2 regions of the Thalassolituus pacificus genome follow, and region 2 is predicted to be linked to the other one. Evidence: predicted binding sites of a transcription regulator. Region 2 holds the regulator's gene; the other holds the start of a gene.
What was found. Region 2 encodes FliA, which starts transcription of late flagellar genes. Its sites were predicted from a motif close to CTAAAGTTNNNNNNNNNNCNGCCGATA; they were not measured.
Positions count from the first base shown of each region.

Region 1: the regulator FliA is predicted to act here: its motif matches at 1,910-1,936, upstream of fliK (flagellar hook-length control protein FliK).

Region 1 covers NZ_JAOANI010000009.1:164,599-171,928, forward strand. The annotation lists gene fliK (flagellar hook-length control protein FliK) at 1-1,901, opposite strand, end outside; gene ccmA (cytochrome c biogenesis heme-transporting ATPase CcmA) at 2,016-2,663, shown strand; gene ccmB (heme exporter protein CcmB) at 2,660-3,328, shown strand; gene NYR02_RS02805 (heme ABC transporter permease) at 3,334-4,080, shown strand; gene ccmD (heme exporter protein CcmD) at 4,080-4,268, shown strand; gene ccmE (cytochrome c maturation protein CcmE) at 4,252-4,713, shown strand; gene NYR02_RS02820 (heme lyase CcmF/NrfE family subunit) at 4,733-6,709, shown strand; gene NYR02_RS02825 (DsbE family thiol:disulfide interchange protein) at 6,706-7,221, shown strand; gene NYR02_RS02830 (cytochrome c-type biogenesis protein) at 7,218-7,330, shown strand, end outside.
Region 2 covers NZ_JAOANI010000002.1:33,467-40,796, reverse strand. The annotation lists gene flhB (flagellar biosynthesis protein FlhB) at 1-354, shown strand, start outside; gene flhA (flagellar biosynthesis protein FlhA) at 496-2,667, shown strand; gene flhF (flagellar biosynthesis GTPase FlhF) at 2,694-4,100, shown strand; gene NYR02_RS00215 (MinD/ParA family protein) at 4,107-4,925, shown strand; gene NYR02_RS00210 (RNA polymerase sigma factor FliA) at 4,929-5,660, shown strand; gene cheY (chemotaxis response regulator CheY) at 5,796-6,170, shown strand; gene NYR02_RS00200 (protein phosphatase CheZ) at 6,187-6,963, shown strand; gene NYR02_RS00195 (chemotaxis protein CheA) at 6,976-7,330, shown strand, end outside.

The DNA of each region.
Region 1 (7,330 bases), on a different contig from region 2:
CGGGCGCGCAGCTCGCTGACATCGACCCCCATCTGTTGTAAGCGGCTGCGTAATGGCTGCAGGCTGCGTTGCAGTTGTGCCAGTGTGTCCTGTTGCTCTGACCAAAAGGTTGCGGCGACCTGCGGTAATGTCATATCCAGCTCAACGTCGAGCGGGCCGAGCTGCTGCAGCTCAAAATGCAGCTTCAGACGCCAGCGTATGGTCTTTTTCTGTTCGTTGTCGCTGCTGCTGGTTTCTTCTTTTTGCAGTTGCAAACGGATTTCTTTGGGCTGCTGATCATCACGGAAATACAGAGGAATATTCAGGTTACTGTCATTGCCGTTTTGCAGACGTTGGGCCTGATCAACTTCCAATTGAGCCAGTGCGCTGTGCAGTAACCGGAAGCCGTCCGGCAGGTTGTCGCGCAGCGCTGCAGGCAGTGACAAAGGCAGCTCCCGTGGCGCGGAGAATTGGCCATCTTTACCACTGTTCTGGGCAATGATCTGCAGCCAGGCGAGCAGCGCTTTGCCCATAGCGGCTTTGCTGTCGCTGTGCAGAAGGTGCTCAATCTGTTGCAGCAGATTGTGGCTGACCGCTGGGGCAGGGGCTTCTGCGGTTTTTTCCAGCCGCTCGCGCGTGGCCTGCAGGGCAGCTGTTAAGGCATCTGCCGGTGCCGCCGGCGGAGTCTGCGCCGCTGAGTTGTTCAAACGGCTGTCTGCCTGCAGCGCCGTTTGCGGTGTTTGCAGTTGCGCTACCGTCTGAGACAGACCCGTTCTGGCCCAGAGTGAGCGGAACAGTGAGCTGCTGTCGTTGCCAGTGCTGGCTGCTGGTGTTGTTGCTGGTGTTGTTGCTGGTGGTGTTGCTGCGTTTTTACTGCTGAGCGGTGCAGACAGTGCATCCTGCAGCAGCGACATCACTTTGTTCTCGTACATCATGCCGCTGTTGAGAACGCTCTCGCGTAAAGCCGCGGGCTGCTGTAACTGCGGAATCTGCGGCAGATTATTCAGCCATTGCTGTAACGGCATACGCACACTGGCGGGCAGTGATGGCTGTTGCAGCAGCTGCTGCAAGGCATGGGAAGAGCCTGTCTGTGGCGTCAGGTGTTTCCCTGCAGTGGCAGCATGGGTTTGTGCTGCAGTTGCGGCGGTATTGACCGGTGGGCGTCTGGCAGGATTGGTATAGACATTGGAGGCTGGTGCATTCAGGTCGGCAGGCAGAGACTGGCTGGTGGTCGACGGTGGCAGCAGCATTGCTGCCGAGGATGTCAGCAGCGGAATGCGACTGGCCAGAAACTGGCTGAGCAGTGCCGGCAGCGGTGCGGCCTGTTTTGCGTTCAGTATCGCGCTGGCACTGTTCGTCGTGGCGGTTGATATCGGCGGTACGGGGAGCGGTGTTTGCGTACTGGTCGGCAGTGGCTGGTTGTTACTGCCCGGAAGATTGCTGCCTGTTGCTTTGCCGTTGTTTTGCAGGTTGGCCAACAAGGCCGCCGCTGCCTGTTTAATGATGCTGGCGGAGGTATCCGATAGCGAGCCGCTCTGCGGCGGGAGTTTTATATCCGTTACGCTCAGGCGCATCTGGCCGTCTGCATCTTCGCTCAGTTGCAGGGTTAATACGGTATTACGCGGCAATGGGGACTGACTGTTGACCTGCAGGGTTTGAGGTTTGCCGGAGCTGTCCTGGCCTTCGAGGGTCAGACGGTAGCCATCGTCGGTGGCGATGCTGCTGATCACCCGGGCATTAAAATTCTGCGTGGCTGACTGGCGCGTGGCTTCTGCGTTTGTTGCTGTTGTAGTTGCTGCGCTGCTTTGCGTGCTTCGGTCCGGAGAGGCGTCCACAGCCTTGCCCGCGTCCGCCTGAACCTTATTCAGGGCGGCCGCCTTCAGGGTCGCGGATGACAGTAGCGGGACGGATTCGGGCAGCATAACGTTGATATCGGCCAAGGTTTACGCATCTTTACCCATCTTAGTTCGGTGGCTGCCGTCCTGACAGAGGGATTTTGTATATAATGCCGCGGATTTTTGCGAATAAGGTTCATCATGACCGCCACTTCTGGCTCCACCATTATCGATTTGCAGGCCCGGCAGTTGCTGTGTGAACGCGACGACCGGGTGTTATTTGAGCAGCTGGATGTGGCGGTTGGTAATGGCGACTTGTTGCAGCTGGCCGGGCCGAATGGCGCCGGTAAAACCACCTTGTTACGTTTGCTGGCCGGTCTGAATCGCGACTATGAAGGTGAATTGTTGTGGTGTGGCCAGCCTTTGACCGACGATTTTTTCGCTTATGCCTCAAAGCGCTTGTATCAGGGGCATTTGGCGGCTGTAAAAAAAGCACTGACGCCGCTGGAAAACCTGCGCTGGCTGGTCAGCAGCTGGAACGTCAGTGACGATCAGCTGTGGGCGGCACTGGATGAGGTTGAGCTGGGCGGCTATGAAGAAACCGCCTGTCAGCAATTGTCGGCCGGACAACAGCGCCGGGTGGCTCTGGCGCGTTTATGTGTGGCGCCAACCCCATTATGGATTCTTGATGAGCCGTTTACGGCACTCGATAAAGCCGGTGTGCGCTGGCTCGAAGGTTGTCTGCAGCGTCAGGTTGAAAGCGGTGGTGCGGTGATTATTACCAGTCACCACGCACTGGAAAATATCGCCAGTCTGCGTCAGCTGGAACTGGGGAGTACACGCGCATGAGTCTGGTGACGGCAACCATCAAGCGTGATCTGTTACTGGCGGCGCGCAATCCCGGCGAGTGGCTGAATCCGCTGATGTTTTTCTTAATGGTGGCGGCGCTGTTTCCGCTGGCCGTTGATCCGGACCCTAAGTTTTTAAGCAAGATTGCCGGCGGCGTGATCTGGGTGGCCGCGTTGCTGGCAACGTTATTGTCGCTGGATGCTCTGTACAAAGCCGATGTCGAAGATGGCTCGCTGGAGCAATGGCTGGCCTCCGGCGAGTCGTTATATGCCATGTCGCTGGGCAAGGCGCTGGTGCACTGGTGTATCAGTGGTCTGCCGTTAACCCTTATGGCGCCGGTGCTGGGGCTGATGCTGGCATTGCCGGATGACGCCTTCTGGGCGCTGATTCTTAGCCTGGCAGTGGGCACTCCGGTACTCAGTCTGCTCGGTGCCGTCGGTGCGGCACTGACTGCGGGTGTACGCAGCGGTGGCTTGCTGCTCAGTCTGCTGATTCTGCCGCTGTATATTCCGGTTCTGATTTTTGCGGCCAGTGCGGTGTACCATGCAGGCATTGGCATGGCCTGGAACGGCCAGATTGGTTTTCTCGGCGCCATGCTGGCGCTGGCGTTATGTCTGACGCCCTTTGCTTCGGCAGCGGCGTTAAAACTCAACTTATCGCGGTAGTTGTTATGTGGCAGTGGCTTAAACAGCTGTATCACCGTCTGGGTTCACCCAAATGGTTTTATGAAATTACCACCGGCTGGATTCCCTGGCTGGCCGTTCTGTCGGTGGTCGGCACGGTGGTCGGACTGGTGCTGGGCCTGTTGTATGCTCCGGCAGACTATCTGCAGGGCAACAGCTTCCGCATTATTTATATTCATGTACCGGCGGCGATTCTGGCGCAGAGCGCCTTTATGATGATGGCCGTGGCTGGTGCGGTGTATCTGATCTGGCGCATGAAAATGGCAGCCTGGGTGGCAAAAGTCATCGCTCCTGTCGGCGCCAGTTTTTGTCTGATTGCACTGCTGACCGGGGCTATCTGGGGTAAACCAACCTGGGGGACCTGGTGGGTCTGGGATGCACGTTTAACGTCCATGCTGTTGCTGCTGTTTTTGTATTTCGGTGTGATGGCGCTGCAGCAGGCGATGGAATCGGAAGACAGTTCTTACCGTGCCGGTGCCATTCTGTCGCTGGTTGGTCTGGTGAACATTCCCATTATTAAATACTCGGTAGAGTGGTGGAATACGCTGCATCAGCCAGCCACCCTGAAACTGACAGAAAAACCCAGCATGCATCCGGACATGCTGATACCGCTGCTGATTATGATTGTCACCACCTACGTGTTTTTCGCTCTGCTGATCATTCTGCGTACGCGCAATGAAATTTTATGGCACGAACGTAAGCGCAGTTGGGTCAAACAGATTCTGGAGTCCTGATGGAATTCAACAGTGTTGCCGAATTTCTGGCCATGGGTCACCACGGCCTGTACGTCTGGCTGTCTTATGGTCTGACAGCTGTGATTATTGCTTTAAATGTGGCTCAGCCGTTGCTGCGTCGTCGTCGTTTACTGAAAGAGCAGGCCCAGCGTCTGCGCCGGGAGAAAAAGCATGCACCCCAAGCGTAAAAAACGTCTGACTCTGATTCTGTTTATGGTGCTCGGTGTGAGTACTGCCGTTGGCCTGCTGATGTATTCGCTCAGCCAGAATATCAACCTGTTTATGACACCGACCCAGATCGCCAGCGGTGAAGCGCCGGTTGGCCGTACTATCCGCGCTGGTGGTCTGGTGGAGCCGGGCACGGTGGAACGTGATGACAGCGGACTGGGTGTGCGCTTTGTGGTCACTGATGGCCGCTCAGAAGTCACCATTGCGTACGAAGGCATTCTGCCGGATCTGTTCCGCGAGGGGCAGGGCATTGTGGCCATGGGTCAATTGGGTGAAGACGGTGTGTTCGTAGCCTCCGAAGTGCTGGCCAAACACGATGAAAATTATATGCCGCCGGAAGTACAGGATGCGCTGGATCAGGCGCACAAAGATGGTAAGCAGGCGTTAGAAGAGGCGAGATACTGATATGGGTAACCTGTCCGGAATGCTGCCCGAGTTTGGCCAGCTGGCGCTGATTTTTGCTCTGCTCGTTGCTGCGATACAAATTGTGGTGCCGCTGGTCGGCGTGCGCCGTGGTCAGGCCTGGTTGATGGCGTATGCCCGTCCGCTGGCAACCGCGCAGGCGTTGTTTCTGATCATCAGTCTGGTGATTCTCGCCTACTGCTTTGTGGTCGATGATTTTTCGGTGGCTTATGTCGCCAAAAACTCCAATACCGCGTTACCGACAGCTTTTAAGATCAGTGCCGTCTGGGGCGCGCATGAAGGCTCTCTGTTGTTATGGGTCACCATGCTGGGATGTTGGGGCCTGGCGGTTTCCTGGTTCAGTAAATCCCTGCCACTGGAAATGGTGGCGCGGGTATTGTCTACTATGGGGATGGTGTCGGTGGGCTTTATTCTGTTCACCCTGGAAACCTCCAATCCGTTTGAGCGCAGCTTGCCAAGCATGCCGCAGGAAGGTGCCGACCTGAATCCGCTGCTGCAGGATTTTGGTCTGATCGTTCACCCGCCAACGCTGTATATGGGTTACGTCGGCTTGTCCGTGGTGTTTGCCTTTGCGCTGGCGGCGCTGATGGGCGGACGCCTGGATGCGGCCTGGGCGCGTTGGTCACGTCCGTGGACCATGGCGGCCTGGATTTTTCTGACTCTCGGCATTGCGCTCGGCAGCTGGTGGGCTTATTACGAACTTGGCTGGGGCGGCTGGTGGTTCTGGGATCCGGTTGAGAATGCGTCATTAATGCCGTGGCTGGTAGCGACTGCACTGCTGCACTCGCTGGCGGTGACCGAAAAACGTGGCCTGTTTAAAAGCTGGACGGTATTGCTTGCGATTTTTGCTTTCTCGCTGAGTTTGTTAGGTACATTCCTGGTACGTTCCGGCGTACTGACCTCGGTGCATGCCTTTGCCTCTGACCCTGAACGCGGAGTGTTTATTCTCGCGCTGCTGGGTATATGCGTTGGCGGCTCTTTACTGTTGTACGCCATTAAAGCGCCAACGGTAGCGTCGGTTGGCCGCTATGAGTGGGTATCGCGTGAAAGCTTCCTGCTGCTCAATAACCTGCTGTTGCTGGTCGCGGCCTTTGCCATTCTGCTGGGGACTTTGTATCCGCTGATTATCGACTTTATGGGCATGGGCAAACTGTCGGTCGGTGCTTCCTGGTTTAACTTTATGTTTGTACCGATCAGTGTCGTGCTGGGACTGGTGATTGCACTGGGTGCCATGGCGCGCTGGAAAGCCGATGATCTGAAACGTCTGGGCAGCGAAACCATTGCCGCAATGGTCGCAGCAGTCTTGCTTGGTTTTGCCATGCCACTGCTGATGAACGGTGAAATGAACTGGAAAGTGCTGCTGGGCTTGGGCGTCAGTTTCTGGCTGATTGGTGCCACGCTGTTGGATGTCTGGAAAAAAGCCCGTGGTCGCTTAAGCCGTATTCCGCAGTTGGGCATGAGTTATCAGGGCATGGTGCTGGCGCACCTTGGCGTGGCAGTAACCATTATTGGCGTGACCATGGTGGCGAATTACAGCACCGAAGTGTCGGTACGCATGGCCAAGGGCGATTCGGAAATGCTTGGCGATTATCGCTTTGAATTTGTCGATGCCGGTCATGTCGAAGGGCCGAACTATGTATCCGATGCGATCCGTTTCCGCGTCTATGACGGTGAGCGTGAAATTGCGCTGTTGCAGCCGGAAAAACGCCGCTACAACGCCAGTGGTTCGATCATGACGGAAGCCGCTATCGATGTATCTTTGTTCCGTGATTTGTATGTGTCGATGGGTGAGCCTCTGGCTGATGGTGCCTGGGGCATGCGTTTGCAGGTAAAACCTTTTATGCGCTGGGTATGGCTGGGTGCCATTTTTATGTCGGTGGGTGGTCTGCTGGCCATGCTGGATAAGCGCTACCGCCAGCGTAAAAATGCGCCGGTGAATAACGCCCGCGGCAATACTGCGACCGAGGTGACGGTATGAATCGCGCGTTTTTGTTTATACCGCTGATCGGTTTTATCGCTATGGGTATTCTGTTCTGGATTGGTTTGGGACAGGAAGATAAAACGGCGTTGCCGTCGCCATTAATTGGTAAGCCGTTTCCGACCTTTATCCTTAATACTGTGGAGTCCGGCGAAAGCACCAATCATTTACCGCAAGAAGCGGTATTGGTTAACGTCTGGGCGACCTGGTGTCCAACCTGTAAAGCCGAGCATGCTTTTTTAAACGAGCTGGCAAAAGACGGCGTTAAAATCGTTGGCATTAATTACAAAGATGATGATTTTAAAGCCCGTCAATGGCTGCAGGCTTACGGCAATCCTTATCTGTTTAATATCGCCGATCCGGACGGCAAATTAGGTCTGGAGCTCGGCGTGTATGGCGCACCGGAAACCTTTCTGGTCGACAGTAAAGGGATTATCCGCGCCAAACATATCGGTGATCTGAATCCTGCAGTATGGGCCAAACTGCAGCCGGAATTTGAGGCGATGCAATGAAGCACTTTTTTCTGAAACTCTGCCTGTTGTTACCGCTATTGTTACCGCTATCGGCGCTGGCAACCGTCGATGGCTATAAATATCCCTTTGACGATCCTAAGGATGCCGC
Region 2 (7,330 bases):
GATGTGGTCATTACTAACCCGACGCATTTTGCCGTGGCCCTGCGTTACGAGTCTGAATTGATGCGGGCACCGACTCTGGTAGCAAAAGGCTCTGATCAGGTCGCGATGAAAATCCGCGAAATTGCTAAAGAAAATAACGTGGCACAAATGCAGGCGCCACCTCTGGCGCGTGCGTTGTACACCCACGGCAAAATTGGTGAAGAAATTCCGGAAGGTTTGTATGTCGCGGTGGCTCAGGTGCTGGCATACATTTACCAGATGGATCTGTACGTTAAAGGTCGTGGTCCTAAACCGGAGCGTAAGCCGGATATGCCGATTCCGCGTGACCTGCGGGTTGATCCTGAGCCGCAGTAACTCCCCTAAGCCGGTTTTTACCGGCTTTTTTATTGATATTTTTCAATCACGCTGAAAGTAGGAAAGCTTTTTGCAAAGACATCTTCCAGTGATGTTTTTCTGACGGATGTTGTCATGGCGGTAGCCTCAAAAGATCAGGTGATGGGTCAGCTCAAAGGCGGTATGTCGCTGCTGGCGCAGGGTAACTTAAGTATTCCTGTCATGCTGCTGGTGTTGCTGGGCATGATGACGCTGCCGTTGCCGCCGTTTTTATTGGATACGTTTTTTACCTTCAATATTGCATTATCCATCGTAGTGTTGCTGGTCAGTGTGTACGCCCGGCGGCCGCTGGATTTTGCGATTTTCCCTACTATTTTGCTGGTTGCAACGTTGCTGCGCCTGGCGTTGAACGTTGCTTCGACGCGGGTTGTACTGCTTTATGGGCATGAAGGGGGGGACTCTGCAGGTAAGGTAATCGAAGCGTTTGGTGAAGTGCTGATCGGTGGTAACTATGCCGTGGGTCTGGTGGTCTTCATGATTCTGATGATCATTAACTTTGTGGTGGTAACCAAAGGTGCTGGCCGGGTGTCAGAAGTCAGCGCGCGCTTTACTCTGGATGCTATGCCAGGTAAGCAAATGGCGATTGATGCGGATCTGAATGCCGGACTTATTGACGCAGACCAGGCGAAAACCCGCCGCGCGGACGTAGCCGCCGAGGCAGACTTCTACGGTTCGATGGATGGTGCCAGTAAGTTCGTTAAAGGCGATGCCGTTGCCGGTATCTTAATTCTGATCATCAACGTTGTTGGTGGTTTCGGTATTGGTATGGCGCAGCATGGTCTGAGTTTTGGCGATGCGGTGTCTGCTTATACCTTGCTGGCCATTGGTGATGGTCTGGTCGCTCAGATTCCGTCGCTGCTGCTGTCCACTGCAACCGCCATTATGGTGACCCGTAATGGTGGCGATGAAGACATGGGGCAGCAGGTTTTTGGCCAGATGTTTGCGTCATCCCGCGCTCTGGCTGTAGCGGCCGGCCTGATGTTTATGATGGGTATTGTGCCCGGCATGCCACACGGTGTGTTTCTCGGTGCGGCTTTGATTGCTGCCAGCGTCGCCTACTTTATTCACTGGCGTAAAGACGGCGGCAAGTTTGGTGATGCCATTGCCCAGCGAATCGGTGCTCAGCCGAAAGCCGCTGCGGCATTGCCGGCTGGCAGTGGGAATGCGTTGGCGGCACCGAAAGAAAAAGCCGAAGCGGCCATTAAACAAATGGAAGTCAAAGAGCTGGGCTGGGACGACGTCGAGCCGGTTGATCGCGTTGGTCTCGAAGTGGGTTACCGTCTGATCCCGCTGGTGGATAAAAATCAGGGCGGACAGCTGCTGAACCGTATCAAGGGTGTGCGGCGCAAATTATCCCAGGAAATGGGTTTTCTGATGCCCTCTGTGCATATCCGCGACAACCTAGATCTGCTGCCTAATCAATACCGTATTACGCTGATGGGTGTGACTCTGGCAGAGGCCGAAATTTATCCGGAGCGGGAAATGGCGATTAATCCAGGTCAGGTGTTCGGTAAAATCGAAGGTCTGGCATCCAAAGATCCGGCGTTTGGTCTGGATGCCTTCTGGATTGATGCCACACAAAAAGACCGTGCCCAAACCCTTGGTTATACCGTGGTTGATGCCAGCACCGTGGTTGCCACACACCTTAATCAGAAATTGCAGCGCCACGCGCATGAATTGCTCGGCCATGAAGATGTTCAGCAGTTGGTGGATATGCTGGCCAAAGCATCACCGAAACTGGCTGAAGAACTGGTGCCTAATACTCTGAGCATCACCCAATTACTGGCTGTTTTGCAAAACCTGCTGCGCGAACATGTGCCTATCCGTGATATGCGCTCCATTGCCGAGTCTTTGGCGAATAGTGGCAGTGCGAGTCAAGATACCGCCGCTATGACGGCCGCTGCACGCCTTGCCTTGAGCCGCATGATCGTCCAGAACATCTTTGGTAATGCGGATGAACTGGTGGTTATGACCTTGGACCCAGGTCTGGAACAGTTGTTGCTTAAAACCCTTCAGCAAAGCGGACAGCAGGCCGGACAGTACGGTCTGGTACTGGAGCCGGGCATGGCCGACACGTTACAGCGCTCTCTGGCTGAAGCAGTTCAGGCGCAGGAAATGGCAGGTAATCCGGCAGTGTTGCTGGTTACCAGTCAATTGCGCGCAGCGATGGCTCAGTTCGTACGCAACAGCATCGAACAACTGCAGGTGTTGGCGTACCAGGAAGTTCCGGATAACAAGAGTATTACCATTGTCGCCAGTATTGGCGGCAAATAGGGTCCTTACGATAGCGAGTGCTGACTATGAAAGTGAAACGCTTCACCGCAGCCAATATGCAGCAGGCTCTGCGTCTGGTCTCCCAGGAACTGGGAGCGGATGCGGTGATTCTGTCGAGCAAGAAAGTGTCAGTGGGTTTCGAGGTAGTGGCCGCGCTGGATTATCAGCCTGGCCATGAGCAGGACCGTCCTGAAATTGAACGCCAGTTACGCTTGCAGCAGGAGCTGGAAGACGCCAGGTCGGCTTCCCGTGAACCTCAGCCGGCATTAAAAAAACGCGATGAGCGTTATGAAGAACGCATGGCCTTTGCCGGGCAGGGTGACCTGTCCAGCAAAGAGTCTCTGTCGGCGGTGTTAAGTGGTCTGAAAAACGATGACTTCAGCCGTAGCAATACCGTCACACCCGCAAGAAGTCCGGCTCCGGAAGAAACAGGCCGTAGCGCCGCAGAAGACGCGATGCTGCAACGGCGTGTTGAACAGGGCGAGGAGCGATACAACAGCGTCATTCAACAAATGAGTGGCGAACTGCGTGATCTGAAAGACTGGATGGTCAGTCATCAGGGCAGTGCCTGGGATACCCGGCGGCCACTGACCTGGCAGCAATCACAGTTATGGCAGCGCTGTCAGGATGTAGGCCTGGAAGCAGCCTGGGCGGACAGAGTCGCCAGCCGTATTGACGGTGATGTTCCTCTGGAAGATGCCTGGAATAAAGCGCTGAAACTGATCGCGTCAGATTTACCCGTGGCGCCCAATGGTTTACTGGATCGCGGTGGTATTTATGCCCTGGTCGGCCCGACCGGTGCGGGTAAAACCACCACCATTGGCAAGCTGGCAGCCCAGTTTGTCATCCGCCATGGGGCAGAATCGGTGGCATTGATCACCCTCGATAACTACCGCGTGGCGGCACATGATCAGCTCCGCACCTTTTCGCGGATTCTGGGAGTGGCGCTGCATGTAGTGCCGGTGAACGGTGATCTGAACAAAGTGCTGGATAGCGTACGCGACAAAAAACTGGTGCTGGTCGACAGCGCGGGATTGGCCAGTCAGGACCCACATTTTTCCGTGCAGTTGTCTATGCTTAAACAAGCCGGTGCGCGCTTGAAAAAGCTGCTCGTATTACCCTTGACCAGTCAGGGACGTTGCCTGCAGGAAAATTACGAACATTTTAAAGCAGCAGGGTTGGCGGGTTGCGTATTCACCAAACTGGATGAGTGTTTCAGTCTTGGGCCCGCTATTAGTATCTCGGCACTGACTCAGTTGCCGGTCACCCTGGTGACAGATGGACCGCACATCCCCGATGATGTGCATTATCCGGATGCTGACAAACTGGTGAAACTGGCGGAACAGATGGCGCGTATGGCGCGCACCCGCTGGCAGGCCGCCGAAGCGATGAGCTTCGCCACTCAGCATTCCAGTATTCAACACGGAGTATAACGACTAATGGCAAGGCATCCTGTGCAGGTCATCGCCGTCACCGGCGGTAAAGGTGGTGTCGGCAAGAGCAATGTCTCAGTCAATCTGGCCATTGCCCTGGCAGAAATGGGACGCAGAGTGGTTGTGCTGGATGCCGATCTCGGGCTCGCCAACATCGACATTCTGCTCGGCATCAGCTCCAACAAAACCATCGAGAATGTACTCACCGGAGAATGTGACCTGCGTGACGTGATGGTTAAAGGACCTGGTGGTATCCGGGTTGTACCGGCATCATCCGGTACCCAGAAGCTGTCACAGCTGAACTCTCTTGAGCATGCGGGTCTTATTCAGGCGTTCAGTGACATTGGTGATGATATTGATGTACTGATTATCGATACCGCTGCCGGTATTTCCGACAGCGTGATGAGTTTTGTCCGCGCAGCACAGGAAGTGCTGATGGTCGTGACTGATGAGCCAACCTCCATTACGGATGCTTACGCTCAGATCAAACTGCTGAACCGCGATTACGGTCTGTTCCGCTTCCGCATTGTTGCCAACATGGTGCGCACGCCGCAGGAAGGAAATGCCTTATTTGCCAAGCTCACCAAAGTGACGGATCGTTTTCTCGAAGTGGCTATGCAGTATGTCGGTGCAATCCCTCAGGATGATGCGTTACGACGTGCGGTACAGCGCCAGAAAGCGGTAATTGATGCGTATCCGCGTTCCAAGGCGGCTACGGCATTCCGTGCGCTGGCTAAAAAAGTAGATTCATGGCCGCTGCCTTCATCTCCCCGGGGGCATCTGGAGTTTTTTGTAGATCGGTTAGTTCAGGAAGCCGGGGCATAACGAGTGTCAGTAGGAAGTTGTCTGGTGTATTCCGACGTACAAAAACACGATTATGAACAGCTGGTGCGTGATCATGCGACGCTGGTAAAACGCATTGCTCACCACCTCATCGGCAGGCTGCCCGATAGTGTGCAGCTCGACGATCTTATTCAGGCCGGCATGATTGGTCTGCTGGAAGCTGCACGCAAATACGATGGTGGCAAAGGTGCCAGTTTTGAAACCTATGCCGGCATCCGTATACGTGGTGCGATGCTTGACGAAATCCGTAAAGGCGACTGGGCACCACGCTCAGTACACCGTAATTCCCGCCGTATCAGTGATGCGATCAAACAAATAGAAAGCGAGAAAGGCCGCGATGCAGAAGACAGTGAAGTCGCAGGCTTTCTTGGTATCAGTCAGGATGAATACCACGCCATCTTGAAAGACAGTGCCGGTTGTCGTTTATTCAGCTTTGAAGAAGTGGTTGAAAAAAGTGAAGCCGGTTTTGATGTTTTCGAAGAAGAATCTCCCAACCCACTTGATGGCATAGAACGTGAGTCCTTTCAGCGTCAACTCGCCGACGCTATTCGTCATTTGCCCGAAAGGGAGCAGCTGGTGCTGGCTCTTTACTATGACGAAGAACTTAACCTGAAAGAAATTGGTGCTGTTCTTGGTGTCAGTGAATCCCGGGTGAGCCAGTTGCACAGTCAGGCGGCCCATCGTCTGCGTGCCCGTCTTGGCGGCTGGTTGTCCTAAACCCTTCCTGTTATTGAAAAAAATCTTTTCTGGCTGCTTTGTTTCTGGATAAAGCGATAACTGTGTCTACACTAAACCTTAGGAACGACTTGGAATATAGAGAGTCGATTACTGGAGGTCGTTTTGGACAAAAACATGAAAATTCTGATCGTTGATGATTTCTCAACGATGAGACGAATCGTCAAAAATCTGTTGCGCGATCTGGGGTTCACAAACACCCAGGAAGCAGATGACGGCACAACAGCACTTCCCATGTTGCAGAATGGTGACTTCGACTTCTTAGTGACGGACTGGAACATGCCTGGCATGACAGGTCTCGACTTGCTGAAGAAAGTAAGAGCCGATGATCGCCTGAAAAGTCTGCCGGTACTGATGGTGACAGCGGAAGCCAAGCGCGACCAGATTGTTGCTGCTGCTCAGGCAGGGGTTAACGGCTATGTCGTGAAACCTTTTACTGCTGCGGTACTGAAAGAAAAGATCGATAAGATCTTTGAACGTGTCGAAGGTTAACCAGGAAGATAACTTGATGGCCGGGATCAATCTGGATACCGATAACAGCGCTGTCGGCACTGAAATCAAAAACCTAGCAGAAAACATGCTTCGGCAGTTGGAGCTTGGTGATCTCAGTAAGGCGGTAGCGTTGGTTAATAATCTCAATGAGGTTAGAGACCGTACGCTGTACAACGAAATCGGCCGACTGACCCGCGCGTTGCATGAAGCAATTAAAAATATGCGCGTTGATACTGTCGGTGCCGCATCAGACATTGATCATGCAACGGACAAGCTGGCCTACGTGCTGGAAATGACCGATAAATCGGCCAACCGTACGATGGACCTGGTGGATGCCGGGATGCCTCTGGCAACCGATATCCATGACAGAGCCAGTGCGTTATCGGTTGAGTGGCAGCGTTTTCTGAATAAAGAATTAAAGCCGGATGAATTCCGCAATTTAACGAAAGATATAAACCAGTTTCTTCTCGACAGTGCGAGTCAGTCTCAGCGTTTGCAGGGACAGTTATCTGATATTGTGCTGGCACAGGATTTTCAGGATTTAACCGGTCAGGTCATTCACAAAGTGGCTGCGCTGGTAACTGACGTTGAAGGCCGGCTGGTTCAGCTTGTTGCCATGGCCGGCAACGTGGATTCGATTACCGGAATTGTTCATGCCGATATGGAATCGGCAGAAGAGCCGACGGAAGGCGCAAATATCGCTGCGGAGGGACCGCAGATTAATAAGTCCAGTGAAGACGTAGTTGCCAGCCAGGATGATGTTGATGACTTACTGTCCAGTCTTGGTTTTTAAAGGAGCTAACGGATGAGTTTCGATGCTGATGAAGAGATTCTCCAGGATTTTTTGGTTGAAGCCGGGGAAATTCTTGAGCTGCTCTCTGAACAACTGGTCGATCTTGAACAACGCCCACATGATAAAGACCTGCTGAATGCTATCTTCCGTGGTTTCCACACGGTAAAAGGTGGTGCTGGATTTCTGCAACTTAATCCTTTGGTGAATTGCTGCCATGCAGCAGAAAACGTTTTCGATACCCTGCGTAATGGTCATCGTACTGTTAATTCAGATCTTATGGATGTGGTACTTCAGGCGCTCGATAATGTAAATGAGATGTTTGAAAGTGTGCGCTCGGGTGCTAAACCTGAAGATGCCGACCCTGAAT